3 regions of the Salinivibrio sp. EAGSL genome follow, and region 3 is predicted to be linked to each of the others. Evidence: predicted binding sites of a transcription regulator. Region 3 holds the regulator's gene; each other region holds the start of a gene.
The links. The regulator CRP, encoded in region 3, controls carbon source genes, mostly activating them, when cyclic AMP is high. The targets are predictions, from matches to a motif close to TGTGANNNNNNTCACA.
Positions count from the first base shown of each region.

Region 1 (10,532 bases), on a different contig from region 3:
CTGGCAGGGCTAGGGGTTGAAAAAGGGGATCGCGTGGTGATTTATATGCCCATGATCCCAGAAGCAACCGTAGCGATGCTCGCTTGCGCACGGCTTGGTGCTATTCATTCGGTGGTGTTTGGTGGCTTTGCCCCGAACGAGCTGGCGGTACGGATTGAAGATGCGGAGCCCAAAGCGGTGCTCACCGCCTCATGCGGGATTGAAGGCGAGAAAACCTTGGCGTATAAGCCGATGGTTGATCAAGCCATCATGGACAGCCGCTACAAACCCGACCATGTGGTGGTCTATCAACGTGCCATGTGCCGTGCCAATTTAGACAATCCGCGTGATGCCGACTGGGCAGCATTATTGGCTGAAGCCACACCCGCAGCACCGGTGCCAGTCAAAGCCACCGATCCTTTGTATATCCTCTACACCTCTGGCACCACCGGCAAACCCAAAGGCGTAGTGCGTGACAATGGCGGTCATGCCGTGGCGATGAAGTACAGCATGAGCGCGATTTACAACGTTAAACCCGGCGAGGTGTTTTGGGCCGCGTCGGATGTCGGTTGGGTGGTAGGGCACTCGTATATTGTGTATGCCCCTTTGCTACATGGCTGCACCACGGTGATGTTTGAGGGCAAGCCCGTCGGTACACCGGATGCGGGTGCCTTTTGGCGCGTGGTTGATACATATAACGTCAGCATCTTGTTCTCGGCGCCTACCGCCTTTCGGGCGATTAAAAAACAAGATCCAAACGGTGATCACCTTGCGCGCTATCCAATGACATCCTTACGCACCGTATTTATGGCGGGCGAACGGCTTGATCCACCGACATTGGAATGGGTGGAAGAAAAGACCCAGCGACCCGTGGTTGATCACTGGTGGCAAACCGAAACTGGCTGGGCGATTGCGGGTAATCCATTGGGGTTAACTTGCTTTGCGACCAAGCCCGGCTCGGCAACCATGCCAAGCCCTGGCTATCAAGTGCAGATCCTTGATGAAATGGGCGAACTGGCGGCGCCAAACCAACAAGGATATATTGCGATAAAACGGCCCCTGCCGCCTAGCTGCCTGCCCACGGTGTGGCGTAACCACGATCGCTTTGAAGCCGGCTATCTCAGCCAGTTCCCCGGCTATTATGTGTCTGGTGATGGGGGTTACATGGATGAAGATGGCTACGTGTTTGTGATGGGACGGATTGACGATGTGATTAACGTCGCAGGTCACCGTTTATCGACCGGCGAAATGGAAGAGGTGTTAGGCAGCCATGAAGCGGTCGCCGAATGTGCGGTGGTGGGCATGCACGATGAGCTTAAAGGCCAATTGCCGCTCGGCTTAGTGGTGCTGAAAGACGGCTTTGTCTCAGTGAGTGGCGAGATAGAACGGGAATTGGTGCAGCGTGTGCGTGACAGAATTGGCGCAATTGCTTGCTTTAAACAAGCAGTTATCGTCGATAAGTTACCCAAAACACGCTCAGGTAAAATCTTGCGCCGTATTATTCGCCAAATGGCGGATGGCGAGTCGTATCAAGTCCCCTCGACCATTGATGACCCTAGCAGTTTGGAGGCGATTGCCTCGGCGTTGTCATCGTAAGCTTTGTTATTCAAGCTTTATTATTTAGGCCTTGTTATTCAGGGCTTGCTATTCAGGGCTTGCTATTTAGAGCTTGTCATTTTGGAGCTTGTCATTCTGAGCGTGACAATAGGTGCGACAACGCGTGGTATCACAGCAATACCACGCGTTAAGATAAGAGCGCGCTTATTGAATCAAACACGCAAACCCTTTGAGGTAGAAACCTTCTGGATAAGCACTGTGAGTGGGGTGATCCGCGGCTTGTGCAAAGCGTTCGATAAACTGCACGTTTTTACCCGCATCTAATGCCGCGTCCGCCAAGATCTTTTGGAATAACCCTGAGTCCATCAGCCCTGAACATGAATAACTGAGCAGCACACCGCCTGGGTTTAGCAGCTGCATGGCGAGCATATTGATATCTTTATAACCGCGGCATGCGCCGTTCAGTTGTGATTTCGATTCGGCAAACTTGGGCGGGTCCATCACAATGACGTCAAACCGTTCGCCTTGTTCGCGATAAGTGCGCAGCAGCTTGAAAACATCGGCATTCACAAACTCAGCACGGGTGAGATCAAAGCCGTTACGTTCGGCATTGGCTTTGGCTCTATCGAGCGCCGGCTGTGACACATCCACATTGATGACCTGTTTGGCATTGCCTTTTTGCGCATACAAGCCAAAGCCGCCAGTGTAACAAAAGCAGTTTAAGACGCGTTTGCCATCCATATACTTAACCGCTTGCTCGCGGCTATCACGCTGGTCGAGATAAAAACCGGTTTTATGGCCCTTGGTAATGTCGACCTCAATCGCAACCCCATTTTCTTCGATGATGACAGTGGCCGGTGGCTCGTCACCGTGTAATACGCCGATACGTGGTTTCAAACCCTCCTTTTTGCGAATCGCAACATCCGAGCGCTCGTAAATATGGCAGTCAGGAAATTCGCTACGCAGTGCGGTGACCAGGTTATCGCGTTGGGCATCCGCGCCGGCGCTCAGCAATTGGCACACTAGGTAGTTATCGTATTTATCCACGGTAATGCCGGGCACACCGTCTGACTCGGCGGCCAATAGACGATAACCGGTTAAGCCATCACGCTCGGCGAGCATGGTACGTAGCGATTTTGCCGCACGAATACGGGCGAGGAAAAAGTCACTGTCGATGACGGTTTTCTCAAAGCACCACATGCGTACCCGAATTTGTGATTGCGGCGAGAATGCCCCTAGGCCTAAAAATTCGCCTTGATGATCACAAACAGTGACAGTGTCACCTAATCCGGGCTTGCCTTCAACGCGGGTGATTCCTCGCGAGAAAATCCAAGGATGGCGGCGTTTGATTGATTTATCGCGGCCTTTGGCGAGATACACAGTGGCAGTCATGATGGTTCCTAACAATGGGTGGTGCAAAACACGTCAAAATGCTGAGTGAAGCACCTGCATCATGACGTGACTTGCGGATAAAGCAAAAAGGGCGGGTATTGTCGAGCAAGGCTGACAGCATTGCAATAAAAACGCGCCCAGAGTAGGGCGCGCGATAAGGGGAATGATGGAATCAAACCATGGCGTTTAGGTGCGAAGCCCTGCCACTAAGGTTTTTAGCTGGTGGGCTTGTGCGCCAAGTTCGCTCACTTCGGTAGCGGAATCACGCAGCATTTGGGCAACCTGGGTAGACTGGCTGCGTACTTGCTCCACATCTTGCGAAATCGTACCCGCAACATTACCTTGCTGCTCAGCAGCGGCGGCAATTTCGGTGCTGCGATCGGCAATGGTGCCACTGCGCTCAGCGATTTGGCTGATCTCAGTATCAATCTCTTGCACCGCCGCTTCACTGGCTGACGCATTTTCAACCGTGCCTTCCATCACCCGGCGTAGCTCGGCGGTGTGCGTTTGCAGTGACTCAATCATAGATTGAATATCAACCGTCGATTCCTGGGTGCGGCTAGCCAGTGTGCGCACTTCGTCTGCGACCACGGCAAAGCCACGACCTTGTTCGCCGGCACGCGCGGCTTCAATCGCGGCGTTGAGCGCCAGTAGGTTAGTTTGTTCACTAATACCGTTAATGGTGGTTACCACGGTACCGATTTGCTCGGCGTTTTTGCTCAGCTCGCTGACTTTATCTGCCGCTTGAGCTATCTCGCTGGCAAGACCATTAATCGCGGTCATGGTTTGCTGAACTTGCTGACGCCCCATATTTGCAGCTTCTGTGGCTTCTTGTGTTTGGGTTGATGTCTCGGTGGCATGCGTTGCGACCTCGCGAATTGAGCTCGCCATTTCTTCGGTCGCGCTGGCCAGCGAATCAAGGTACTGACGCTGGCTCTCGCCCACAGCTTCGCTTTCATTGCTGCGCTGCTGCAAACTTGCGGACAGGCCGTCCATCATCTCTGCGCTTTCCTGGATCGCCTTCACCAAGTTTTGCTCACGCTCAAGTACTTTATCGATAGTAACGGCAATTTGGCTAAACTCATCACGGACCGGGATAAAGTTCATCCGGTAACTTAGCTCACCATCTGCTAGCTTTAATAAAGCTTGGTTCATGGTGTACATGGCGCCGCCGATAAAGGTCATGATGTAGTAAATCAGCACCGCAATGACTAACACCATGCCAAGCAGCAGGCTCCAATCGGTGGCGCTCATATGGCTAAATAGCGAGCCGTCGAGCTGATAGATAAGCTCATTGCCATTGAACGTAAAACCGGTTTGCTGGCTATTGAGCAGGGTTTGCACCTCGCCTTTCGGGAGGTCGTATTTTTCAACCATGGCTTGAATGGCTTGGCCTTCCGCTTCCATCTTGTGTGCCACACGGGTATCCGAGGCTGCATCTAAGGTAAGCGCAATCACAACCATTGCGAGTAAGGGGAGGAAAAAGATAAGGTAAAATTTCTCTTGGAGCCGAAGGTGGATGAAATATTTATCAATCCATCGAAACGCAACTTCTTTCATGACGTAATCCTGTCAAACGACTTGTCTCATGTAGCGTTATACAGGTGTCGTTTTGCAATGGGAATACAGTAGAGGTGACCGATGTCTCAAAAATGTATTAGGGCCTATGTTACAGGTCACGTTCAGGGGGTTGGCTTTCGTTATCAGACCGCCCATGAAGCGATAAAGCTCTCATTGACCGGGTATGCGAAGAACTTACCGGATGGGCGTGTTGAGGTACTGGCATGTGGCCGCAATGAATCGGTGGATGCCCTCATGGCGTGGTTAGATAAAGGGCCGCCTACCGCGGGTGTTGATCAGGTCGATAAAGAAGACGTGGAGTGGCGCGCCGTAGATGGCTTCGCAATACTATAGCGACTCGATAGGACCATGTCGTCTAGGTAACAAGTCGTGTTTAGCTAAAAAACAGCGCCTAGGTAACAAATAGCAATTAGCTAAAACATGTAAGCGCCGCGGTGGGTAGTGCGGCGCTTATAGGCTGGCCATCGGTACTAAAGACATTTAGCCGGCTTAGGTAAACCTGCCAGTTTTGTTGCCTGTTTAGCGGGACCTTTCGGGAACAGCTTGAACAAATACTTGCTGTTGCCTTTTTCTGGGCCGTATTCTTTTTCCATCGATTTAACCAACAAACGCACCGCCGGTGAGGTGTTGTATTCTTGGTAAAAGTGGCGGACAAAGTGAATCACTTCCCAATGGGCCTCGGTAAGGGCAATGCCTTCTTGCTCTGCAAGCATGGGAACTAATGCTTCGTGCCAGTCGTCCACATTTTTTAAATACCCCTGCGCATCCGTCGCAATGGTTTCACCTTCATACACCAGCATAGTCTTACCTTTGTTCGTCATCTGATCGGACGTTATCGCTGTTATTAAAGCTGCAAAGCATAGCGAGCAGGGAGGGCGAGTGCAACTGGCGTTCAACCGCGACTCCGTGCTGCGCGCCGCACTGAGTGGGTGCGCCATTTAACGACAAAAAAGCCGGCGCGTGCCGGCTCTTTGTGTTTGTTACTGACTAAACCCTGGGGGGTTAGTCGTCGTTCATAAAGCCAAGAATGCTCAGCATATGAACGAAGATGTTGAAGATGTTCAAGTACAGCGACACTGTGGCGCGGATGTAGTTGGTCTCGCCGCCATTAATGATGTTGCTGGTGTCATACAGAATAAAGGCTGAGAAAATCAGTACCGCGATGGTGCTAATTGCCAGGCTCAACGCTGGGATCTGCAAGAAAATATTCGCGACCATTGCCACTAATAGGGCAATCACACCGGCGACCAAGAAACCACCCATGAAAGAGAAGTCTTTCTTAGAGGTAATGGCATACGCCGATAGGCCTAGGAACACCATCCCTGTGGTGGCAAGCGCCTGCATCACAATGCCTGGGCCGCTAGAAAGGCTCAGGTAGTAAGTCAGGGTTGGGCCGAGTGAGGCACCCAGCAAGCCGGTGAAGACGAATGTCCACACAATACCGGCAGAAGAGTTCATGGTGCGTGGTAGCACAAAGAACACGATCGCCAACGCACCTAGGGTCATACCTAGCGACATCATTGGGCCGATGCCGACAGCGATAGCGATAAAGGCCGCGATAGCACTGGTGATCAGTGTCATCGATAGCAGTGCATACGTGTTACGTAGCACCTTGTTTGTAGATAACGCACTCTGCTGTGACTGGCTGTGCGAAACGATACGATCGTTCATAACGTTCTCCCGGTTGGGTTAACAATCCATTTTTATATACGACAGTTATGCGGGCAGTCGTTCACTTTTTCAAGCTGCCCACGTCCTTAATCTAAACCACGACTGGCTTTTATAGGGTTAATAATACCTTATCCGCGCCTAACACCGATGGTGAAGTTGTAAAGGGATGTTAACCCAGCCCTTGAAGCGCGAACAAGGTAAAGTTTGTTACATCAACCACTTCCACCAGACGAACACGGCCAAGAAACCAAATAAATAGACCAGCCCGGTGATTGCCAATGCGCGCATCGCCTTGCTCATGGTCACTTCGGGTGGTAAACGGTGCTTGGTCACCAAAATATAGTTCAATAGCGCGAAAAAGGGCGTGGTGACAAATGCCGCGACCATGGCAAAATCAAGCATGGTCAGCAGCGCCCCAGTCCAAAATGCTACGATAGCCAGTGCCAACACAGCGATCAGTACCATCCAGCCTTGTGTAACTGCGGGTTTTGCTTCTGCTTCTGTTTGCTCGCGTAATAACCGTTGCGATTCGGACACCACCCGCGCATAGCCATCGATTACCGTGATGGTGCTGCCGAAGATACAGAAAAAGGCGACCACCGCAATCAAATAACGTGACCACTCGCCAATGGTGGCGGCATACAAACTCACCAATTGATGAGAAAAGCCAATACCGGATTGTTTCAGTTCAACCCCGCTGCCGTGCAGAAGCAGGGCACCCAGTGATAAGAACACAATCGCCAATAGCGCGGTGCCAATGTAGCCGACGTTAAAATCAAACAGCGCCGCTTGGGCATTGATTGGCTCAGATTGCGCTTTGCGCTTGAGCCACACCGACGTAATGCTAGAAATTTCAATTGGGGCGGGCATCCAACCCATGGTGACCACGATAAAGCCAATCGCTGCTATGGACCAAATCGACGGCGCATTAAAACTAGGCTCGACCGCGACTGGGTTACCGACCGCAACTGTAACCGCGACCAACGTGGCGCAAGTTAGCGTTGCCATAATTACTTTAGCAAGCAGATCCAATGCCTTGTAGTGGCCAGCAATTAATATCACCAGGCAAGTGATCACAATAATGGTCGACAACACCGTTAGTGACAGATCAAACGGCACAAAATAGCTTAATAAGCTGGCGCTAAATAAGGTCAAGGCAGCGGTGTTAATAACACCAGACACGGCACTCAGTGCAACAAACAGCCACAAGTAAGGGCGGCCTAAGCGCGCATAGCCTTCTACCAGCGTTTCGCCAGTGCCTGCGGTATATTGTACGCCTGCTCGAAAAAAGGGGTATTTAAATAAGTTAACGAGCAGGATCAATGCTGCGAGCTGCCAGCCATAAATAGCACCGGCTTTGGTAGATGCAACAAGGTGAGATCCGCCTACTGCCGCCGCGGCCATCATTATCCCTGGCCCTAAAGCGCGTAGGCGTTGCATCACCGACAAGCTGGGCGCTGTCTGGTGCGAAGAGACGGTTTGCATGGTTGTTTCCTTTATAATAATTGCGTTGTTGTGTTTGCTTAATTTTATGATTTAACGCTATTGCTTTTATATTTTACGCGTAAGGCCGATTTTTATCGTTTTGCCTTCAGTGTTTTTGTCAATAGCTACCCATGAATAGCATATGAGTTAAACGTGTCAACCAGTCTTGCCATATTTATTCAGCATAGGCGTCACGCTGGGTGCGAATGACCAACACCGCTAACCTGACATAAATATAAAGCGATAAACATCCGACCATTGTCTGAGAGAGCAGACAGCGCCGGAAAAGATCTTAGCAGGGTGCAATCAGGGCTGAATAAGTGTGATCTAAGATCAAATTCTGCTGGAAATGAGACTCCAATCACAATAGAATGCTCGCCCAACATGCGCTCTTTGCTCAGTGATAGGCAAAGAGTGGCTGTGTCGCGATTCGCGGCTGAAGAAAAAGCGTCCAAGGTAGGGCCCACCTTCACCGAACCCGCGGTACGATGTAACGCATGATGGAACCTCTTGCCTCCCCGGCAGCGTGTCGTACTCATCCGTACCGCAAGTGCAATACAACACGGCAAGGTAATCTATTTATGCAACTCCTCTATAGTGCGGCAGGTCTCGTCGCTCTGGTTCTGTGCGCGTGCGCATTTTCCACTAACCGTAAAGCCATCAATTGGCGTACCGTGCTCGGCGCGTTTGGTTTGCAAGCCGGTTTCGCGGCGTTAGTGCTCTATATCCCCTTTGGGCAAGCCATGCTGGGCTCAATGAGCAATGGCGCGGCTAAGTTGTTATCGTTCGCCAACGAAGGCATCGAATTTGTATTTGGTCCGCTGGCCAATGATGGATTTATCTTCGCTGTTAAAGTTCTGCCGTTAATCATTTTTATCAGTGCGCTGATTTCTCTCCTTTATCATCTCGGCATTATGCAGTGGGTTATTAAATTGCTCGGCGGGGGCATACAGCGATTACTCGGCACCAGTCGAGCTGAATCGCTGGTAGCCACCAGTAACATCTTTCTTTCTCAGGGCGAATCTCCTTTGGTGGTTCGCCCTTTTCTTAGCAAAATGACTCGCTCAGAGCTATTTGCGGTGATGGTCGGCGGTATGGCCTCGGTGGCCGGTAGTGTGCTTGGCGGTTATGCCGCGATGGGTGTAGATTTAAAATACCTGATTGCGGCGAGCTTTATGGCGGCACCGGGTGGGCTATTGATGGCCAAAATCATCGTCCCAGAGACCGAAACACCGGCCGAGCAAAGCCAGGTTGAGATCAGCGATAGCGACCAAGCAAACGCGATTGATGCATTGGCTAGCGGGGCGATGAACGGCATGAAAGTCGCGGTTGCGGTCGGCACCATGCTGGTGGCCTTTATCAGTGTGATTGCGATGCTAAACGCCGGGCTGAGTAGTTTAGGGGAGTTGGTCGACATTGACGGCTTAAGCCTAGAAATGTTGTTTGGTTACCTGTTCTCACCCCTAGCGCTGCTTACCGGTGTACCCGTGCATGAAGTGTTTGATGTCGGCAACCTCTTGGGACAGAAGATTGCACTTAATGAGTTTGTCGCCTTCTTATCCTTTGCCGATATTAAAGCCAACCTGTCGGTGCAAAGCCAGGTGATTGTGACTTTTGCCTTGTGTGGCTTTGCCAATATCGGCTCGATTGCCATTCAACTTGGCTCCATCGGTGCCATGGTGCCAGAGCGCCGCAAAGATGTGGCAAGCTTAGGCGTGCGCGCAGTGATTGCCGCCACCTTTGCCAACCTAATGAGTGCGGCACTGGCGGGTATTTTTATCGCGCTATAAACATTGCGCGGTAACGAGACTCGGTTAAAGTATCTCAGTAAAAGCAGGGCGATTGGCGGCAAGCTAATCGCCTTTTGCTAACATATTCGCCAAGCTGATCACAGCTTGAGCGAACAGACAAGAAGCGGTAAATAAAGGGTTTACAAGCCAAAGCGAACCCAATAATATACGCCGCGTTCCGGAGAGATGGCTGAGTGGTTGAAAGCACCGGTCTTGAAAACCGGCAAGGGTTAATAGCCCTTCTAGGGTTCAAATCCCTATCTCTCCGCCACATGCAAAAAAGCCGCTGATTATTCAGCGGCTTTTTTGCATTTATGCCCCCACAAATCCCCAAACTCTGACCACGCCAACATTTTAGACCCCTTTGCCTAAACACACTGCCCAGCGTCTGATAATCTAGCCCACGAAAAACTGCCCTGTAAGGCCTTTTGGACGCCGCCAACCAAAGGGCGGTAGCGTGGGTGTTGAAGCGCATTCCATCACCTCGTTCCCACGCTCCTGCGTGGTAACGCGTGATGGGTTAGTTGGTATCGTTTCGGGATAGTGTGAACGCTTCAACCGTGATAGGCGGCATGCACACTTTTATAGGCGAGTCGATTGCTTCAAACATTAGAAATGTATTTAATCAGGCGTTGTTTCCTAAATCATTGAACTTATCATTCGAGCCGCGATCAGATCAGCAAAGCCTCAAAACAGGTCACAGATGATGAGCAAAGCCAAGTACAAAATCAGCAACTGGAAGCAATACAATCAGGCATTAGTTAACCGTGGTTCGATTACTTTTTGGGTCGATGACGCCGCTATCCAGGGTTGGCTCTGCAACACTCACCATGGCAAGCGAGGTAGAGGCTTTACGTTTACCGATGGTGCCATTGAAACGGCGCTAATGATTAAAGGCATCTTCAAGCTTCCTTTACGCACACAGGCAATAATGGCGACTATTTTCGGCTTTCGGCGGCGCTAATCGAGATACGTCGTTTTTAACGTTTAATAAATTAACGCGTGAAACAGATTCATGGAGAATGACTTTTCCGTGGTCATCCACCGCGTGAAGAGAAAAGTGGTGCTTTGCGAGAT
Region 1 is NZ_JABWMG010000010.1:3,888-14,419, reverse strand. Features, by position in the region: gene HLG76_RS07845 (propionyl-CoA synthetase) at 1-1,575, shown strand, start outside; gene HLG76_RS07840 (class I SAM-dependent methyltransferase) at 1,741-2,928, opposite strand; gene HLG76_RS07835 (methyl-accepting chemotaxis protein) at 3,115-4,488, opposite strand; gene yccX (acylphosphatase) at 4,570-4,842, shown strand; gene HLG76_RS07825 (TusE/DsrC/DsvC family sulfur relay protein) at 4,980-5,309, opposite strand; gene HLG76_RS07820 (Bax inhibitor-1/YccA family protein) at 5,512-6,180, opposite strand; gene HLG76_RS07815 (NRAMP family divalent metal transporter) at 6,388-7,665, opposite strand; gene HLG76_RS07810 (NupC/NupG family nucleoside CNT transporter) at 8,247-9,455, shown strand; tRNA gene HLG76_RS07805 (tRNA-Ser) at 9,636-9,726, shown strand; partial or broken gene HLG76_RS07800 (transposase) at 10,162-10,374, shown strand; partial or broken gene HLG76_RS07795 (IS110 family transposase) at 10,444-10,532, opposite strand, start outside.
Region 1: HLG76_RS07810 (NupC/NupG family nucleoside CNT transporter) is a predicted target of CRP. The motif match lies at 8,016-8,031, and genes of this name have one in related genera.

Region 2 (10,532 bases), on a different contig from region 3:
CATAGGCTAGCGGATCAGGTCGCTGGTGTCATGGTTTTCCTAAACGAAAAAAAGCCGCGCCGTTAAACGGCGCGGCTTTTCTAATAAAAGTGTCTAAGTGCCGATTATTGGCCTTTCACTTCTTTTAGACCGTTAAACGGTGCTTTTTCACCCAGTGCATCTTCGATGCGGATAAGCTGGTTGTACTTAGCAACGCGATCTGAACGGCTCATCGAACCGGTTTTGATTTGGCCTGCTGCAGTACCCACCGCTAAGTCAGCGATGGTTGCGTCTTCAGTTTCGCCTGAACGGTGAGAGATAACCGCCGTGTAACCAGCGTCTTTCGCCATCTTGATTGCAGCCAGCGTCTCAGTCAACGAACCGATCTGGTTGAATTTGATCAAGATAGAGTTCGCCACACCTTTGTCGATGCCTTCTTTCAGGATCTTAGTGTTAGTCACGAACAGGTCATCACCAACCAGCTGAAGCTTGTCACCCAGCAGTTCGGTTTGGTGCTTAAAGCCGTCCCAATCAGACTCGTCGAGGCCGTCTTCGATAGACACGATTGGGTACTCTTCAGCCAGCTTAGCAAGATAGTGGTTAAACTCTTCTGAAGAGAAGGTTTTACCTTCACCTTTCATGTTGTAGATGCCTTGCTCTTTGTCATAGAACTCAGACGCTGCACAGTCCATTGCTAAAGTAATGTCTTTACCCAGCTCGTAGCCTGCTTGCTCAACCGCTTCTTTAATCGCAGCGAGTGCTGCTGCGTTTGACTCTAGGTTAGGCGCAAAACCACCTTCGTCACCAACAGCAGTGCTTAGGCCTTTGGCTTTCAGTACTTTGGCAAGGTTGTGGAATACTTCTGCACCGATGCGCAGCGCTTCTTTTAGCGTCTTAGCACCGACTGGCTGGATCATGAACTCTTGGATATCAACGTTGTTATCCGCGTGCTCACCACCATTCAGGATATTCATCATTGGCAGAGGCATAGAGAACTGACCCGCAGTACCGTTTAGCTCAGCGATATGCTCGAACAAAGGCATGCCTTTTGCCGCTGCCGCCGCTTTGGCGTTCGCCAAGGAAACCGCGAGGATAGCGTTAGCACCGAACTGAGATTTGTTCTCGGTACCGTCGAGATCGATCATCACTTGGTCGATATCTGCTTGCGCTTTAGCGTCTTTACCCAGCAATGCTTCTGCGATTGGGCCATTCACAGCTTCAATCGCTTTCAGTACGCCTTTACCCATGAAACGTGACTTATCACCGTCACGCAGTTCTAGTGCTTCGCGAGAACCCGTAGATGCACCAGAAGGAGCTGCTGCCATACCAACGAAACCACCTTCTAGGTGAACTTCCGCTTCAACGGTAGGGTTACCGCGTGAATCAATAATTTCACGACCTAGAACTTTAACGATCTTAGACATTGTGATTCCTCTCGTCTGTCATTGTTTTTAAAAATAAAGAGCGGCCGCCTTCTGGGCTACCGCTCGAATGTCGTTTATAGCTCACCACGCTGTTTTTTGCCTGCCGCAGCAACAAATCCAGCAAACAGTGGATGGCCATCACGCGGCGTTGAAGTGAATTCCGGGTGGAACTGGCACGCCACGAACCAAGGATGTGCTGGGTTTTCAATGATCTCTACCAGCTTTTTATCGGCAGACAGACCAGAAACTGACAATCCTGCTTTTTCTAGCTTAGGACGTAGCAGATTATTCACTTCATAACGGTGGCGATGGCGCTCATGGATTTGGGTATTGCCGTAGAGCTGATGCGCTTTCGAACCTTCAGCTAAGTGGCAAAGCTGCGCGCCTAGGCGCATGGTGCCACCAAGATCTGACGTCTCGCTACGCTCTTCCACTTTGCCTTCTTCATCGACCCACTCAGTGATCAGGCCAACGACAGGATAAGGGCTTTCTTGGCTAAACTCAGTCGAGTTAGCGCCTTCCATGCCGGCGACATTACGTGCGTATTCAATCAACGCCACCTGCATACCAAGACAAATACCCAGATACGGCACATTGTTTTCACGTGCATATTGTGCCGCAAGGATCTTACCTTCAATGCCGCGGTCACCAAATCCACCAGGGACGAGAATCGCGTCCAAGTCCTTCAGCATTTCACTGCCGCGGGTTTCAAGATCTTGTGAATCCACGTACTTGATGTTGACGGTCAGGCGATTTTTCAACCCACCATGTTTTAACGCTTCATTGACGGACTTGTACGCATCCGGCAATTCAATGTACTTACCGACCATACCAATGGTGACTTCACCCATTGGGTTGGCTTCTTCGTAGCTCACTTGCTCCCATTCAGACAAGTCAGCTTCTACGGCTTCAATGCCAAAGCGCTTGCACACCAAATCGTCCAACCCTTGCGAACGGATCAACGATGGGATCTTGTAAATAGAGTCGACGTCTTTCATGGTGATCACCGCTTTTTCCGCCACATTACAGAACAGCGCAATCTTAGCGCGTTCATTGGCAGGAATTGGACGCTCACTACGGCATACCAGCACATCCGGCTGAATACCAATCGACAGAAGCTCTTTTACTGAGTGCTGGGTCGGCTTGGTTTTTACTTCGCCTGCCGCAGCCAAGTAAGGCACTAATGTCAGATGCATGAACATGGCATGTTCGCGGCCCACGTCTACCGTCAACTGACGAATCGCTTCCAAAAATGGTAATGATTCAATATCACCGACCGTTCCGCCGATCTCGACGATCACAATATCGTGACCTTCACCGCCTGCGACGATGCGATCTTTGATCGAGTTGGTAATATGTGGGATCACCTGAATCGTCGCCCCCAGGTAGTCTCCACGGCGCTCTTTGCGCAGTACATCCGCATAAACACGGCCAGAGGTAAAGTTATTACGCTTGGTCATTTTAGTGCGAATGAAGCGCTCATAGTGACCGAGATCAAGGTCAGTCTCTGCGCCGTCTTCCGTGACGAATACTTCTCCGTGCTGGGTAGGGCTCATTGTCCCTGGATCCACGTTAATATAAGGGTCGAGTTTCATGATGGTGACGTTAAGGCCACGCGCTTCAAGAATGGCTGCTAATGAGGCTGCAGCAATACCCTTACCGAGGGAGGATACAACACCGCCCGTAACAAAAATGTAGTTCGTCGTCATGCTAAACCTGAGAGTTGGATTTAGAGGAAATAAATGAAGTTCTGGACGGGATATTATGATACCAGACCCCACTGACTCCCACAATGTGAAAGCTACCACACACCCTGGTGTTTTTAATTGTCACAAATCAATTATGCCAATTACAGGATATTACCTTACTCGTCTTTTTTAACCGCTTGCCACGCCGATTCTAGTTCATCCAGCTGACATTGTTGAATATTTTTTCCATTATCACGTAATTGATTTTCAACGCCACGAAAGCGACGTTCAAATTTCTGATTGGCTGCGCGCAACGCCTGCTCAGCATCCGTGCCTAGGTGGCGCGCGACATTGACGACAGCAAACAAAAGATCGCCAACTTCGTCTTCCACACGGCTTGCGTCAACCGGTGTCTGTGCCAATTCATGTTCGACCTCTTCCAGCTCTTCTCGCACCTTCTCGATAACCGGCGCCACGGTTGGCCAATCAAACCCTGCCCTTGCACATCGTTTTTGTAGCTTGTGGGCGCGAGTTAACGCGGGCAACCCCTGAGTCACGCCATCTAATAGACTGCAGGATTGGGTTGAGGGCATTTTCTCTGCGCGCTCTTGCGCCTTAATACCTTCCCAATCAGGCGAGCTTAATGGCTTCCCGTCCGCATCTTTAGGACCGAATACGTGAGGGTGACGACGCGTGAGCTTATCGCACACTGCACTGACGACATCGTCAAAATCAAATCGATGTTGTTCGCGCCCTAATTGACTGTAGAACACAATTTGAAAAAGAAGGTCGCCCAACTCATCTTTTAGGTCCGACCAGTTTTCACGCTCGATGGCGTCAGCCACTTCGTACGCCTCTTCTAAAGTATGAGGCACGATAGAGGCAAAGGTTTGTGCCTTGTCCCAGTCACAACCATGATTAGGGTCGCGTAAGGTCGCCATGATCGCCAGTAAGTTGTCAATTGACGCCATAAGAAGGTTCCTTCATGAAAAAAACGCCCTGTCGAAACAGGGCGAATGTATTAGCGGAGGCGTTTCGCTTCGACCACGTCTTTCACTTGTTCAAGCCGGTTTACAACGCGGCTTAAGGTATCTAAATCAGAGATTTCGAGATCAAAGTCCATGATCGACATTTGCTTTTTATAATCAACCCGGCTTTGCATCCCGGCTACCCGTGCTTTCTCATTGCTTAGCACGTTATTGATATCTTTGACCAGCCCGGTTCGTTCATTTGCCGAAAGGCGAATGCGTACATGGTATTGACCAATATGGCCTTTCCCCCACACCGTGGCGATAATCCGCTCCGGTGCATGATGGCTAAGCTCATTGAGCTGTTCGCAATCTGCACGATGGACCGAAATACCACGCCCTTGGGTAACAAATCCTTTAATGTCATCACCCGGCAACGGCTGGCAGCAGCGCGCGAGATGCGTCATCAGGTTATCAACACCTTCGACAACCACGGCATCGCGGTGGGCTTTGCCGGTGCTCGGTTTTTGTTCGCTTTGCTGCAGTTTTTCTAACAACTGCTGCTCTTCTTCTTCCAGGCTCGGTTTATTAATCAGGCCATTAATATGGTTCACTACCTGATTAATGCGCAAATCACCACTGCCCACGCCGGCATAAAGCTCGTCCAGCGTGTTAACGTTAAAGCGTTTTAGCGCCAAATTGGCATCTTTACTGATGCCGCCAATTTTTTGTAGCTCGGTATCCAAGATTTCTTTACCGGCAGCAATGTTCTTGTCTTTGTCTTGCTTGCGGAACCAAGCATTTATTTTGGCGCGCGCACGACTTGAGTTAACAAATCCATGGCTGGGATTGAGCCAATCTCGCGACGGGTTAGGCTCTTTTTGCGTGATGATTTCAACCTGGTCGCCCATTTGTAGGTGATAGGTGAACGGAACAATTCGCCCTTCTACTTTGGCACCAATGCAACGATGACCCACTTCTGAATGGATGTGGTAGGCAAAATCAAGTGGCGTTGCCCCTATAGGTAAGTCGACGACATCGCCGCGCGGGGTGAACGCATACACCCGATCGTCGAACACTTGGCTACGCAACTCATCAAGCATTTCGCCCGAATCAGACATTTCTTCTTGCCATGCCAATAGCTTACGCAGCCAGGTGATTTTTTCATCGTAGCCACTGCGGCCACTGGCTGAGCCTTCTTTATATTTCCAATGGGCCGCTACACCTAGCTCTGCATCATCGTGCATTTGTTTGGTGCGAATTTGAATCTCAACGGGCTTGCCTTCCGGCCCCAGCACCACGGTGTGAATTGACTGATAACCGTTCGGCTTGGGGTTGGCGACATAATCATCAAATTCTTTGGGTAGATGACGGAACTGGGTATGGACGGCACCTAATGCGGCGTAACAATCCTGAAGTTGATCCGCAATGATGCGCACAGCGCGCACATCAAACAACTCATCAAACTCCAGGTTTTTCTTCTGCATTTTGCGCCAGATACTATAAATATGCTTCGGGCGTCCATATACCTGTGCATTAATATGCGACGCTTCCATTTCCTGCTGGAGCCCTTCGACAAAGGCACTGATATAGTTTTCACGGTCAATGCGTCGCTCGGCCAGCTGCTTGGCGATTTGTTTATAGGTTTGCGCATGTTGGTAACGGAACGCGTAATCTTCAAGCTCCCACTTTAGCTGACCAATTCCCAATCGGTTAGCCAAAGGCGCATAAATGTTAGCGCTCTCTTTCGCTGCTTGCTGACGCATAGACTCTGGCGCATCTTTCACTTCACGTAAATGGCAAATACGCTCGGCGAGTTTGATCACCACGCAACGAAAGTCTTCCACCATAGAGAGCAACATACGACGCACATTATCAACTTGCGAAGACGTGGCCTCATCGTCGGCTTGGGTATTTAAATGCCGAATCGCAGCGGTCTGCTGCACACCGCGAATCAGGTTGACTATCGACATCGAATAGTCGTCCGCCAGTGTCTCCAGGGTGACCAGTTCGGCGTCGACCATCGGAAATAATAGCGCGGCCAGCAAGGTGTCGGCATCCATGCTTAATGTCACGAGGATTTCGATCATCTCTCGGCCTCGCCACAAAGGCTGGCTGAGTGCTGATTCATCGTCACTCAATGCTCGACAATATTGGTAGCCGTCTAACAAGGCTTGTGTCGTCGATGCGTCTTGCCCGAGTCGCTTAACCCAGGTGTTAAGCTCAAATGTTTCATCTTCGTGTAGGTGGGCTTCTCGTACCGCAACCATAACTGTTCCTATCCTTAACTCTCTTACTGACAAGAGAGGCATGTCGATAACGACAAGCCACTAAACGCTTATGCCCGCTTGTTCGTCACCGGCTTAAACAAGGCCATCGATTCCATGTGTCCTGTTTGTGGGAACATATCCAGCATCCCTAATTTGACAAGTGCATAACCATTATCAAGCAGCACGCGGGCATCGCGCGCCAGGGTGGCAGGATTACAGGACACATAAACAATATGTGAAGCCCTCGATTGTGCCACAAAGTCTATAACACCCGCAGCCCCTGCGCGTGCCGGATCGAGTAAGATTTTGGTAAAATCGAAATGGGTCCACTCTCCTTCTAACGCGTCGCTATTTAAATCAGCTTGATAAAAAAAGGTGTTATCACAACCATTTATCTTCGCATTATCTGCCGCCTGATTCACCATGGCTTGCACGCCTTCCACCCCGACAACGTGCCCAACCAGTTTGGCAGCGGGGACACTAAAGTTACCCAATCCACAAAAGAGATCCAAGACACGATCTTCTTTCTCTAGTGCTAACCAATCCAGTGCCTGTGACACCATATTCTGATTGACCGTCGGGTTGACCTGAATAAAGTCATTCGGTTGAAACGCAAGGCGACATCCCGCCACTTGGTAATCTGGCGCGGCGCCGATAAGACGTTCAGGTACGCCATCGCCTTGATGAAGATAAAAGGTGCAGCCTTGAGTTTCTGCCCAGTGGCACAATGCTTGACGGTCATCACTATGCAATACCTTGGTGGTACGCAACGACACTACCGTGGTGTTGTCAGCCTCAATCAGATCAAGATGACCCAAAATACGTCGACCACGCAGGCCATCCAAACACGGACGCAAGTGCGCAAGCAAAGTATTCAATGACTCACTCAGGACCGGACAATGGCTAACATTGATAATCGCACTGCGTTGGCGAGCACGAAACCCCATTGCCAATGCCCCCTTTTTATCAACCTGAAGACTGATGCGTGCACGACGCCGATACTGCCATGGCCTATCTGTAATAGGTGCCGAGAGTGTTGCCTCTTCCCCAGCAAATTTTTGCATCAGCTCATTCAACGTTTGCTGTTTATGCGTAACCTGCCCTTCATGGCTTAGATGCTGCAAGCTGCAACCACCGCACTGCTGATAAACCGGGCACCCTGGCTCAACACGTTGTGTGGCGTGGCTATCGAGTTTAATTAATTGGCCGCGCGCATATTGCCGCTTTTGTTCGGTCAGCTGTACCAAGGCTTGCTCTTCCGGCAAGGTACCTGGGACAAACACCGGTTTTTTATCCAAAAAGCCAACGCCATCGCCATGATGGTCTAAGCGTTTAATGGTTATCAGCTGATGCTTTTGCTCAACCTTTTTATTTTTTTCGGGCTTAAAAAAGCGCGCCATGTCGTATTCCAGTGTTTAAAGCTTGTTGCCAAGCCAGTCAAGAGATCCTGCCAGTGGGAGTTGTGATAGTTCGCTGACTATTTTGTGATTGAATCATGTACACTGGCGCTAATTGTCGTCATTATTTTCCCATAGTTTATCTAGCATGACCAAATATGGCCTCCGCACTCGTGTTTCTGTACTCACTATTGCACCGACACTCATTGTTGGGCTATTACTCAGTGCATTTTTCACCAGCACCCGCTATCAAGACCTTGAACAGCAACTCACGGTAACCGGTTCTGCGATTATAGAACCGCTCGCCATTGCCAGCGAAGTGGGATTGAAAAATGACAGTCGTGAAAACGTGCGCCGGCTCATCGGCTTTGCTCACCGCCAGCATTCTCAGTTTGTGCGAAGTATTGCCGTGTTCGATCGTCGTAACGAGCTGTTTGTGACCTCGAATTACCACCGCAATTTAGCCATGCTCTCCGTCGATAGTGGCCAACCTATTCCCACACAATTACAGGTTAGCCAACAGCAAGATACCTTGATTTTGCGTGCACCGATTTTAGAAATTGGACGCTTTACCCCCGGGCTCAATGTCGAGCGCCCTTTGGGGTATATCGCGATGGAGTTGGACCTTAGCTCAGTACGGTTGAAACAGTACCAGGAAATGATCACAGCGCTGGTTATGGTCGCGCTGGGCGGGATTCTCTCCTGCTTTTTCGCTTACCGTTTGATTGCCGATGTGACTCATCCAATCGGCAACATGGTGACCTTGGTCGATAGAATTCGACGAGGCCATCTTGACGTGCGGATTGAAGGTGAGCTGCTCGGCGAGCTGGATACCTTAAAAAATGGCATCAATGCAATGGCAATCTCATTGTCCGAATACCATTTGGAAATGCAACAAAGTATTGATCAGGCGACCAGTGATCTACGCGAAACCTTAGAGCAGCTCGAGATCCAAAACGTTGAGTTAGACATTGCCAAGAAAAACGCGCAAGAAGCGGCACGGGTTAAATCTGAGTTTCTCGCCAATATGTCCCATGAGCTGCGTACACCGCTCAACGGGGTGATTGGCTTTACGCGACAAATGCTAAAAACCGAGCTCAGTAGTAGTCAACGAGATTACCTTCTCACCATTGAAAAATCCGCCAATAACCTGCTGACGATCATCAATGACATCTTAGATTTCTCTAAGCTGGAAGCGGGTAAGTTGCTGTTAGAAAACATTCCGTTCGACGTGCAAGAGATGCTCGACGAAGTGATGCGCCTACTCGCGCCTATGGCGCATGAGAAAGGGCTAGAGCTAACCCTGCGCACCGATGCTCGGATTCCTGCGGGAGCGGTTGGCGATCCGCTTCGTATCCAACAAGTTTTAATCAATTTGATTGGCAACGCGGCGAAATTTACCGAGCGAGGTAATATTGATGTCAGTGTCGATCTTAAACAGCTACACGATGAAACCGTCGAACTGCAATTGATGGTCAAAGACACCGGCATTGGGATCTCTGAACGTCAACAAGCGCAGCTTTTCCAAGCGTTTAGACAGGCAGACGCCAGTATCTCGCGCCGTTATGGCGGTACTGGGCTCGGGCTTGTGATCACGCAAAAATTAGTCCAACAAATGGGCGGCGATATTGGCTTTACCAGTCGCCTTCACCAAGGTTCATCATTCTGGTTTACGCTGCAGCTGACACAAACTGATTTACCGGTATCGCAGCCACTCGACATCGAGTCTTTGGTCGGGCGCGATATTCTGATTGTGGAGCCCAATGCGCGTACCAGAGAGATTTTGCGCAAACGACTGAGCCAGGTGGGCCTAAACGTTGATACCGCGTCCGGCACCCATGTGCTCACTGACCGTCAGTATCATTTTGCTCTCCTTTGTTTTGATGCTGGGAGCATGCCTGCGCTCAGTGAGATGCAAGATGCAGTCAGTCTCTGTGAGCAGCAAGCGCAGTCAGTGGTGGTTTGCTTACCCACCACCGAACTCGAAGCATCCGAGCATCTTTTGAAAGCCGGTGTACGAGCGTGTGTCGCCAAGCCGATCCCGCAGCGTAAACTATTGGAAACACTGCTTGGTTCACCCGAGCCGGCGCCTTTGCCGCTACCTCAACCTAACACCACGCAAAAAGCGCCCTACACCGTGATGACTGTCGATGATAATCCCGCGAACTTGAAACTGATCACGGCCTTGCTGGCTGAGCGGGTAGAGAAAGTCGTGACCGCAGATGATGGCGTCAAAGCCCTGTCACTGGCACACCAATACGCCTTTGATATCATTTTGATGGATATTCAAATGCCCGAAATGGACGGTGTCACCGCTAGCCAAGAAATTCGTAAAGCGGGACTCAACCAGCAAACGCCGATTGTAGCGGTAACCGCTCATGCGATGCCTGGTGAGCGTGAGCGCCTTATTGATGCCGGGATGGACGATTACCTCACCAAACCCATTGAAGAGGCCATGCTAGAAAGCACCCTGAGCCGTTGGCTGCATTTTGATGACACGGTAGCACCTCATCAAGCCGCGCCATTACCCACTTATTCGGCTAACCAGGATCACAGTGCGCGTCATCTGGACTGGCAGCGGGCGCTCAACCAAGCAGCAGGCAAGGCCGATCTCGCCAAAGAAATGCTAGAAATGTTACTCGCCTCTTTTACGTCAGTGAAGAAGGTGGTCGCTAGTGCGTTGGCGGGAGAGTCAGAGACCGATAGCTTATGGCAAGCCATCCACAAGCTCCACGGTAGCTGTGCTTATAGCGGTGTGCCTCAACTGAAAAGCCTGTGTCACGAGTTAGAAACGCAATTAAAAGCC
Region 2 is NZ_JABWMG010000017.1:14,843-25,374, forward strand. Features, by position in the region: gene eno (phosphopyruvate hydratase) at 105-1,403, opposite strand; gene HLG76_RS11235 (CTP synthase) at 1,478-3,112, opposite strand; gene mazG (nucleoside triphosphate pyrophosphohydrolase) at 3,268-4,062, opposite strand; gene relA (GTP diphosphokinase) at 4,113-6,329, opposite strand; gene rlmD (23S rRNA (uracil(1939)-C(5))-methyltransferase RlmD) at 6,398-7,729, opposite strand; gene barA (two-component sensor histidine kinase BarA) at 7,875-10,532, shown strand, end outside.
Region 2: HLG76_RS11235 (CTP synthase) is a predicted target of CRP. The motif match lies at 3,197-3,212, and genes of this name have one in related genera.

Region 3 (10,532 bases):
CTCGGTGGCGGGATCCCAATTGGTGCCATGTTAACGACCGACGCCTTGGCTGCGCATATGAAGCCGGGGGTTCATGGCTCTACTTATGGCGGTAATCCACTGGCCTGTGCGGTGGCAGAAGCGGTGGTTAATGAAGTGACCAAACCCGACGTGCTTGCCGGTGTCATAGAGCGTGAGCAATGGTTCCGTGACGGGTTAGAAGCGATCAATGATAAATATGGCATCTTCAGTGAAGTGCGTGGCAAAGGCTTGTTACTCGGTGCGGCACTGAACCAAAACTGGGAAGGCCGAGCACGCGATATCTTGGTTGCGGCAGGCGAAGAAGGCTTATTGGTTCTCGTTGCCGGGCCTAATGTGGTGCGTTTTACTCCCTCACTGGTCATTACCAAAGCGGATATTGAAGAAGGAATGGCACGCCTAGAACGTGCGATTGCCAAGGTCGTCGCAGGATAAGCGACCTGACTCACTCGGAGGGATTTGAGATGTTAGTTATTCGGCCGATCCGTGCATCAGATTTTGATGCACTGATGTTGTGTGCGGAAGCGTCCGGGCATGGATTCACCTCCTTGCCGGTCGATGCCGATTTGCTACAGGGGCGGATTAATAATTCGCTTGAGAGTTTTGCCAAACAGGTGACAGAGCCGGGGCCAGAGGGATATCTGATGGTCGCCGAAGATTTAGAAACCGGTGAAATCGCAGGGACCACGGGCATCGAAGCCGCCATTGGTCTTGATAACCCGTTTTACAGTTACCATCTGACCAAGGTGGTACATTCATCACGCAAACTGAACGTGCACAACATTGTTGAAGTGTTGACCTTTGGCAACAACTACACGGGGGCGACAGAAATCTGCACCCTGTTTATGCGTCCAGAGTTTCGTGGCGGGTTAAACGGTAAGTTATTGTCTAAATGCCGCTTCCTAATGCTGGCGCAATTTCCAGAGCGCTTCGCTGACGTGGTGTTTGCCGAAATGCGCGGTGTGTCGGATGACGAGGGTAACTCGCCGTTTTGGCAGTGGCTAAAAGACAACTTTTTTAACATTGACTTTACCTTGGCGGATTATCTCACCGGGATTGGTGCCAAAGGGTTTATTGCCGACTTAATGCCTAAATTGCCGATTTATGTGAGCCTACTGAGTGAGGAAGCTCGTGCAGTTATCGGTCAAGTGCACCCGAATACCCGTCCAGCATTACGCTTGTTGGAAAAAGAGGGCTTTTCTTGCCGTGGTTATGTCGACATCTTTGATGCGGGCCCAACGGTAGAATGCTTACGCCCCAATATTGAGTCTGTACGTCACTCTTTCACCGCCTCAGCGCGCGTACGAGAGCACAGTAGCGCACAGGATTATTTAATATCGAATACCGATTTTGCTGGCTTCCGTGCCACCGCGGCGAAAGCTGCGATCGATCACGAAACCAATCAAGTTGTGATTAGCCCAGCGGTTGCCGATGCATTGAATGTAAAAAACGGCGATCAACTGCGTTTGATTGCCATGGGGGGATAAAATGACAAAGCAATCAGCAGGCCATTTGATTCATGGCGAGTGGGTAAAAGGCGAGGGCGAGATCATGACCTCGCAAAACCCCTTTGATAGTCAATGTATTTGGCAAGGTGCAGAAGCGAGTCGTTCGCAAGTGGAGCAAGCAGTCAGCGCCGCACGCGACGCGTTTTTGCGTTGGCGTAATACCGATTTTTCTGAGCGCCAAGCGCTGGTGGAGCGCTTTGCCGAGATAGTGAAAGCCAATACCGATGAACTGGCTCGGGTCATTGCCGAAGAAACGGGCAAACCCTTGTGGGAAACCAAAACCGAAGTCGGGGCCATGGTAGGCAAAGTGGCGATCTCCTTGCGCGCGTACCACGAAAGAACAGGCTCACGTGAAAAAGACGTCAATGGCACCCAAGCGGTATTACGCCATCGTCCACTTGGCGTTATGGCGGTATTCGGGCCTTACAATTTCCCTGGGCATCTACCTAATGGCCACATTGTTCCAGCTTTATTGGCGGGCAACAGCGTAGTATTTAAACCCTCTGAGCTGACGCCAAAAGTCGCAGAGAAGACCTTGGGCTATTGGCTCGAAGCGGGATTACCGCAAGGACTGATCAGCCTGGTACAAGGTGGGCGCAATACCGGCGAGGCGCTGGCCCAAGCGCGCGGTATTGACGGTTTATTGTTTACCGGTAGCGCCAATACGGGGCATATTCTTCATCGTCAGTTTGCTGGCCAGCCCGATAAAATGCTGGCGCTGGAAATGGGAGGCAATAACCCCTTGGTGGTGAGTGATCAGTTCGGTGATTTAGACGCCACGGTATACACCATTATTCAATCGGCCTACCTCAGTGCCGGTCAGCGGTGTACGTGTGCACGCCGCCTGCTGCTGCCTGAGGGAGAAGTGGGTGACAAGATCTTGACTCGCCTAGCACAATGGACCAAAACCGTGCGAGTGGGTGGCCAGTTTGATGATCCCGCGCCTTTCATGGGCGCCCAAATTTCAATGGCTGCCGCCGAGGGGATTTTGGCCACACAACAGAAATTGATCGATCTGGGAGCTACCCCCGTCATAGAGTGCGAGCATTTACACGATGCGGTGATTTCTCCAGGGATTTTAGATGTGAGTGGCATTCAAGCGTTACCCGACGAAGAGTATTTCGGTCCGCTACTACAAGTGCAGCGCTATCAGGATATGGCTGATGCGATCACGAAGGCGAATGATACCCGCTATGGTTTGTCGGCAGGCCTTATCAGTGAAGACGAGGGCGAATGGCAATACTTCCTCGATCATATTCGCGCAGGGATTGTGAATCGTAATCGTCAGTTGACAGGGGCAAGCGGTGATGCGCCATTTGGCGGGCCAGGTGCGTCGGGTAATTTACGTCCAAGCGCTTACTATGCCGCCGATTATTGCGCTTATCCCATGGCATCAATGGAAGGGGAGCAGGTGGTACTGCCTGAGACGTTCGCCCCCGGTATTCCGACTCAACAAGATTAAGGAGACCAATATGGACAGTGGCCAAGCGTTATTCGATAAATTATGGCAAGACTATATTAACCGTCTTTGCCCATCGGCACATCAGGTACATGCCTTGCTCGAAGAAGGGCAGCCTTTAATCAATGATCATATTGCCTTGCGGACATTTGGTTTGCCCAAGGTTGGGCTTGAGGTCTTGGCGCGCCCCTTCCTGGCGCTAGGCTATCAGCAAAAAGGGGACTATACCTTTGAAGCGAAAAAGCTCAATGCCTGCCATTTCGAGCACCCCGATCCTTTGATGCCGAAAGTGTTTATCAGTGAATTGATGGTCGAGCAATGCTCGCCTGCGCTGCAAGCCATTGTTCATAAGCTGGTGGCACAAGTCGATGCGTCGTCACTAACAGGGAGCGATTTTCTTCATCAGGGGCGGCTTTGGGACATCGATAGCGCCACCTATCAAGCGCTTGCTGAGGAGAGTGAATACGCGTCCTGGGTAGCCGCGCACGGTTATGGCGCGAATCATTTCACAGTGAGTGTCAATCAGTTAAAGGCTCATGATCATTGCCAATCGGTTAATCAAAAGCTGCGAGACAATGGCTTTGCAATTAACGAAGCGGGTGGGGAAGTAAAAGGGGACGCATCCGTTTATCTGGAGCAATCCTCCACCATGGCTGACCGTGTCCCTGTTGTTTTCTCTGATGGCACGCAAACCATTCCAGGTGGGTTTTATGAGTTTGCTAAGCGTTATGTGTTGCCCAACGGTGAGTTGTACCAGGGGTTTGTTGCCGCTTCAGCGGATAAAATTTTTGAGAGCACGCACTAACAAATAGTGGATATAACGAGGCCTAAACGGTTAAGGAAGAGTTCGCTCTTCCTTTTTTTTTGTTTTAAAAAGAAAAACCGACGCCAGGGCGTCGGTTGGGAATACAGAGAGCGCTGTGATTAGCGGGTACCGTATACCACGATGGTTTTACCATGGGCTGAAATAAGGTTTTGCTCTTCCAGCATTTTAAGAATACGCCCCACGGTTTCACGCGAGCAGCCAACGATTTGGCCAATTTCTTGACGTGTGATCTTAATTTGCATGCCATCAGGGTGCGTCATGGCATCGGGTTGCTTCGCTAAATTCAACAAGGTTTGCGCAATACGGCCCGTGACGTCCAGGAAGGCAAGATCCCCCACTTTTTGGCTGGTCACTTGCAAACGGCGCGCCATTTGTGAGGACAAACGCATCAATATATCGGGGTTAACCTGGATCAGTTGGCGGAACTTTTTGAATGAGATTTCTGCCACTTCACAAGGAGACTTAGCCCGAACCCAAGCGGTACGCTCCTGATCATCTTCGAAAAGGCCTAGCTCACCGATGAAATCACCTTGGTTAAGATAAGACAGGATCATTTCCTTGCCTTCTTCATCTTTGATTAGAACGGCGACAGACCCTTTCACGATGTAATACAAGGTCTCCGCTTTTTCGCCTGCATGAATCAGCGTGCTTTTAGACGGATACTTGTGGATGTGACAATGTGAAAGGAACCACTCGAGTGTAGGGTCTGTTTGAGGTTTTCCTGGAACCATATAACTTATTTCCTCTGCATGTGTTGCCCGGCAACAACGTCCTATCTTTGTCTGAGGGGTAACCCACCAGATCTATGCACAGAATACGAAGTCTGGGCGCGGGCTACAAGCTCACTGTATGTTAACAAGAGTGTATCTTTTTTTGTTAGCAATTTCTTGATTTTGATCTAGGCCAACCGCCTAAAAAACTGGCAAAAACGTGGCTAAGATCACGGCTTGAGAAGTAATACACGATAGATGCGCTACGCCCTAGCCAATCTTGCCTTTTTCGATTAGCTGCTGAATCAATGGACGGATGATAAGTTCCATCGCAAAGCCCATCTTACCGCCTGGCACGACGAGTGTATTATGCCGTGACATAAAAGACCCCGTGATCATTTGCAGCAGATAAGGAAAGTCGACGTTTTTCATCCCTCGAAAGCGGATCACCACAAAGCTCTCATCCAACGAAGGAATGCCTTTGGCGTTCAGTGGGTTGGAGGTATCGACCGTCGGCACCCGTTGAAAGTTAATGTGAGTGCGTGAGAATTGCGGCGTAATATAATGCAAATAATCGTCCATCGACCGCACAATCGAGTCGGTGACCGCTTCGCGTGAGTGGCCCCTATCGCGGGTATCGCGGACAAACTTCTGAATCCACTCAAGGTTGACGATCGGGACCATACCAATCAATAGGTCGACATGTTGGGCGACATTGACCTCACCATCAACCACACCGCCGTGCAAGCCTTCGTAAAATAGTACGTTGGTATTGTCGGGTAAATCCTGCCATGGTGTGAAGGTCCCTGGCATTTGATTGTAGGGCACCGCTTCGTCAAAGGTATGCAAGTAGCGGCGATATTTGCCTGTGCCGAGTTCACCGTACTCACGGAAAAACTGCTCTAATCGCGGAAAATCATTGGCGGTGGGGCCAAAGTAACTAATGTGCCGTCCTTGCTCACGTGCTTTACGGATCTCGACGTCCATTTCCGGTCGCGTAAAGCGATGGAAACTGTCCCCTTCTAGCCACGCCGCTTTGATGTTCATCATCTGGAACATCTTACGGAATGCTTCGGATGTGGTGGTGGTCCCTGCTCCTGAAGAGCCGGTGACCGCGATGATTGGATGTTTAGCCGACATGACGCGCCCTGTCATTCAGTCTGAATGTGTATCGCTGTTTATTGCGTACAGCGATGCTAAGATCTGAGTGCTTCTTTACGACGAATATCCACTGTCTCGTGCAACTCAGAATACACAATCACGGCGTCGCCGGATTGCAGTTGTTGGCGAACATCCGCCACTTTTTGTGCAAAGCTGACTTCCTGCTCACCATAATCGGTTCCTTCCCGTAACACAAAGTGCTCGATTAAACGAGTCAGTGTTTCCTCAGGGACCGATTGCCAAGGAACCATCATACTACATCACCTTTTGTTGATTTATGGCTGAGACGTTAGGGTGCTTGATGCTGATATTGTGAATCAGCTCGCATTTTACCCAATCATTCAACACAATGCAGTAGATCAATGTGCGTCGGTCTTTTTTGCTTTGCGTGGCGTCCTTTTTTAACGGGACGAGCAAAGGCGTGAGGCTAACCAGTGAGGCACCGACTGCTCCAGCCAGAACTGTGGCTGGCGCCAACTGCCGGTAACAAAACCAACATGCCCACCATGTTCGCTCAGTTGATAGTCAATATTCGCGGGCAGAGGCGAGGTTGGGATCACTGCGTCGGTCATAAAGGGATCGTCTTTCGCATGGATAATCGCAAGTGGGACCGTAATAGCGTCAAGGACAGATAAACCACTACAGCTTTGATAGTAGTGTTGAGCATCGTCAAAGCCATGCAGCGGTGCGGTGACCGTTTGATCAAACTCGAACAGAGTTTTAATCTTTGGCCGCTCCCCAGCATGCCACCGACCCACTTTTTGGTGTCGGGTAAGTTTTTCCGATAAGGTTTGTCGCATCGACCGTAGCAAATACGCTTGATAAACACGGGAAAACCCTTGTTGAATACGGGTCGAGCACGCCGCTAAATCGAGCGGGGGAGAAATAGCACAACCACAACTGACAATCGGATCATGCTGATAGTCGGCCAGGTAGCGCACCAACATGTTTCCTCCCAAAGAGACTCCCACAGCGGCAATCTCATTGTTCGGGTAGGTCTGGCGTAAATAGGTCAAAAATGCCCGAGCGTCCTCCGTTTCGCCGGAATGATAAGTCCGCGGCGCGCGATTAAGACGGCCACTGCAACCGCGAAAATGCATCACCACACCGCACCAGCCTTGCTGTTTAAAAGCGGCCAATAATCCATTGGCATAAGGGCTATCAAAGCTTCCTGCTAGGCCATGAAACAAGACAATAATAGGCTGTCCTACCTCGGGATGATGCGTCCATGCAAGATCGACAAAGTCACCGTCAGGCAGATCAAACGCTTGCCAAATAGGCGCAAAAAGCGGTTGCCGGCGCAGCAGGCGTGGCAGTAAGGTTTGCAGATGCGCATTACGGGCAGTTGGAATGGGGTTAAAGGGTATCATCATCGTCTGCTCCATCCTCTTTTGTAGGCCGGTCTACCCGTAGTGGTGTATAGAGATTACGGGCAGAGGGGGATAGCTGGCGGCAATAATAGGCCAAGGGAGACGCGGCTTGTGTGAGCCAGGATTGACGATTAAGCACTTCAATCAAGTCTTGTTGCTGGAACTTCTCTAAACTGAGTTCAAAGTTGAGCATTTTTTTATATTGGCCGGTGCCCACGCGTGGCTTGAGATCGCGTCTTAGATGGCGATAAGCGATCAGCAAATGTTCAGACCGGCTCAAGGCGTGCTTAAGCTGGGTGAGGCTCTCGGGGCTAAGCCCGTAACCGTGGCTTTCAATCCAAGCGAGCAACAAAGCAAGGTTCACATTGCCTTGGTGCTCGTCTTGTAATTTAAGGCAGGCTTGTTTGACCTCTTGCTTAGCATAGTGGTGCAAACAAAACTGCCAAAGATCGGCGGCGTTTGCCATCCCAGGCGTTAGTGTTGGTTGAATGTCGCCTCCAGGGCTTCTAGCGCTTCTTGTTGCTCCATCCATTCTTGTTCCACCTCTTCGAGCGTCGACTTTGCATCGGCTTGGCGTTGCAATTGCTCCGTTAAACGGGCTTTGTTGTCACTCTGGTAAATAGCGGGATCCGCTAATTGGTTTTCTGCTTCTGCGATAATGGCAGAAAGTTGTTCGATCTTTGTGTCTAAACGGTCAATTTTTTTTCGTAGTGGCGCCGTTTGTTTTCGGCATTCGGCTTCACGACGCTTTTGTGCTTTTCGATCTAACTGCGTTTGCTGTGGGGCAAGCTTTTCGTCTGCGGCTTGCTTTTTGTTTTCCGCACGATCAGCGCGTTGTTGTTCGGTCAGCCAGCGGTGATAGTCGTCTAAGTCGCCATCAAAGGGTAGCACTGCGCCCTTGTCCACCAAATACAAGTCATCGGCTGTCGCACGCAATAAAAAGCGATCGTGGCTGACGATCACTATCGCGCCATCATAGGATTGCAATGCGAGCGTTAACGCTTGGCGCATGTCGAGATCCAAATGGTTAGTCGGTTCATCCAACAGTAACAAGTTCGGTTTTTGCCAAACTAACAATGCAAGGACTAAACGTGCTTTTTCGCCGCCAGAGAAAGGGCCAATGTTTTCCAACGCTTTGTCACCTTGAAAGCCAAACCGTCCGAGAAAATCTCGCAGGGTTTGCTCGGCAGTAGTTGGTGCTAAGCGATTTAGATGCTGGAGCGGCGTTTCATCGATACGTAAGGTATCGAGTTGATGCTGGGCAAAATAACCTATTTTCACCCCTTGAGAGTAGCTTAGCTCGCCAGCCATCGCCGGCAAATCGCCCGACAATAACTTGATCAGCGTTGATTTGCCCGCGCCGTTACGCCCTAACAGGCCAATGCGCGCCCCAGGCACTAAGTTAAGGCGAATGTTCTCGATAATTGGCGTTTTGTTATAGCCAGCGGCCACCTTATCCATCATAAGAATGGGAGTGGGCAATGCATCAGGGGGTAAAAAGGTAAAGCTAAATGGATTATCGTATTGAGCCGGTAGCACCTTTTCCATGCGTTCCAGCGCTTTTATCCGACTTTGCGCTTGGCGGGCTTTGCTGGCTTTGTATCGGAAACGGTCAATGTAGGATTGCATGTGAGCAACTTGCTTTTGTTGCTTCTCATATTGCGCTTGCTGTTGTGCTAACTTTTGCGCGCGCATGCTTTCAAAATCCGAGTAGTTACCGGTGTATTCATTCAGCTTAGCGTGCTCAATATGAATGATACGATTGACCACAGGATCAAGAAAATCACGGTCGTGTGAGATCAAGACCAAGGTTCCCGGATACTGCTGCAACCATTTTTCTAGCCACATCACTGCGTCCAAATCGAGGTGGTTGGTGGGCTCGTCGAGTAGCAGTAAATCTGAGCGACATAACAAAGCTTGTGCCAAGTTAAGTCGCATGCGCCAGCCCCCAGAGAACTGCGTTAATGACCAATGGATTTGCGTCTGACTAAACCCCAAGCCATCCAGCAAACTTGCGGCGCGCGCCTCTATGGTATAGCCGCCAATCGCATCGAGCTTATCGTGTAACAACGCCACTGCATTGCCATCATCTTTGGCTTCGGCGTTACGCAGCGCGTCTTGCAGCTCACGGTATTCAGTATCGCCATCAATCACATATTCCAGCGCACTTTTATCCAATGCGGGGGTTTCTTGTGCCACCCAAGCCACTTGCCATTGACTGGGGTAATCATAGTGCCCTGCATCAAGAGAAAGTTGGTGGCGTAGCAAGGCAAACAGGCTGGACTTGCCACAGCCATTTTTACCCACCAAGCCGACTTTGTCCCCGGGTGCGATGATGGCAGAGGTGTGGTCAAGCAGGGGCTTACCACCACGAAGCAATTGAATGTCGGAGAAGCGAATCATGATTACTCAGTCTGTCTTGGGTTGATGGATGCACGTTGCGCGGTCGTTATACCAGCTTGATGCGGAGATTGCCAAATTCCACCGGTGGCGCGAGTGGTTAGACAGGGGGTTGGCCTTTTTGTATGTTAAAGTTAAAAACATGGCATAAAGAACAGATTGTGTGCTTGGCCAATCATAACGACAAGGAAGCGTATGCCTCAAGACAAGAAGGACAACCCACGCTCTCCCAAGGTGCTTGTTATCGTGGCGCATCCTGATCCGGATGAATCGGTCGCCAATCGCCGATTACTCGAATCGATACGCCCGCTGGCGAATGTCACTGTGCATGATATTTACGCCGCTTATCCGGATTTTGTGGTGGATGTCCATCACGAGCGTGCGTTGGTGACTGACGCCGATGTGTTGGTGTTTCAACACCCCCTACAGATGTACTCATGCCCGGCGTTATTGAAAGAGTGGATTGATGTGGTACTCGGAAAAGGCTTTGCTCATGGGCAAGGGGGGGATGCGTTAGCGGGAAAAACATGTCGTTTTGTGGTCACCACAGGTGGAGCAGCAGAAGCGTTCAGTAAAATCGGCTACAACAAATATTCCATGGAGGAGTTATTGCAACCTTTTGAACTGACGGCGGCGTTATGCCGCATGCACTGGGTCTCACCTTTAGTTCTTCACTGGGCGCGCCGCGTCACCGATGCTGATCGCAATGCCTTTGCTGAACTCTATGCGGACTGGTTGGCTAACCCTTTAGCGAAGCAGGAGGCACATCGTGGATCATAGCTTTCTGCTCATTGCGTTTATCTTTTTATTGGCAGCTGTGATTGCGGTGCCTTTGGCGCAGCGTTTGGGGATGGGCTCGGTGCTTGGCTACTTGGTAGCAGGCATTGTGATTGGCCCTTGGGGGCTGGGTTTAATCGATGATGTCGACTCAACCCTGCATTTTGCCGAATTTGGTGTGGTGCTGCTGCTGTTTTTGATTGGCTTGGAGCTTAACCCTAAAAAGTTATTGAAAATGTGGCGCCCCATTATCGGCCTTGGTGGTAGTCAAGTGGTGCTGACCGGGGTCGTGATAGGGGCATT
Region 3 is NZ_JABWMG010000002.1:9,918-20,449, reverse strand. Features, by position in the region: gene HLG76_RS01510 (aspartate aminotransferase family protein) at 1-453, shown strand, start outside; gene astA (arginine N-succinyltransferase) at 483-1,505, shown strand; gene astD (succinylglutamate-semialdehyde dehydrogenase) at 1,507-2,988, shown strand; gene HLG76_RS01495 (DUF1338 domain-containing protein) at 2,999-3,790, shown strand; gene crp (cAMP-activated global transcriptional regulator CRP) at 3,910-4,542, opposite strand; gene HLG76_RS01485 (phosphoribulokinase) at 4,792-5,661, opposite strand; gene HLG76_RS01480 (YheU family protein) at 5,718-5,936, opposite strand; gene HLG76_RS01475 (hydrolase) at 6,084-7,052, opposite strand; gene HLG76_RS01470 (TIGR02444 family protein) at 7,039-7,518, opposite strand; gene HLG76_RS01465 (ABC transporter ATP-binding protein) at 7,527-9,455, opposite strand; gene kefG (glutathione-regulated potassium-efflux system ancillary protein KefG) at 9,648-10,232, shown strand; gene kefB (glutathione-regulated potassium-efflux system protein KefB) at 10,222-10,532, shown strand, end outside.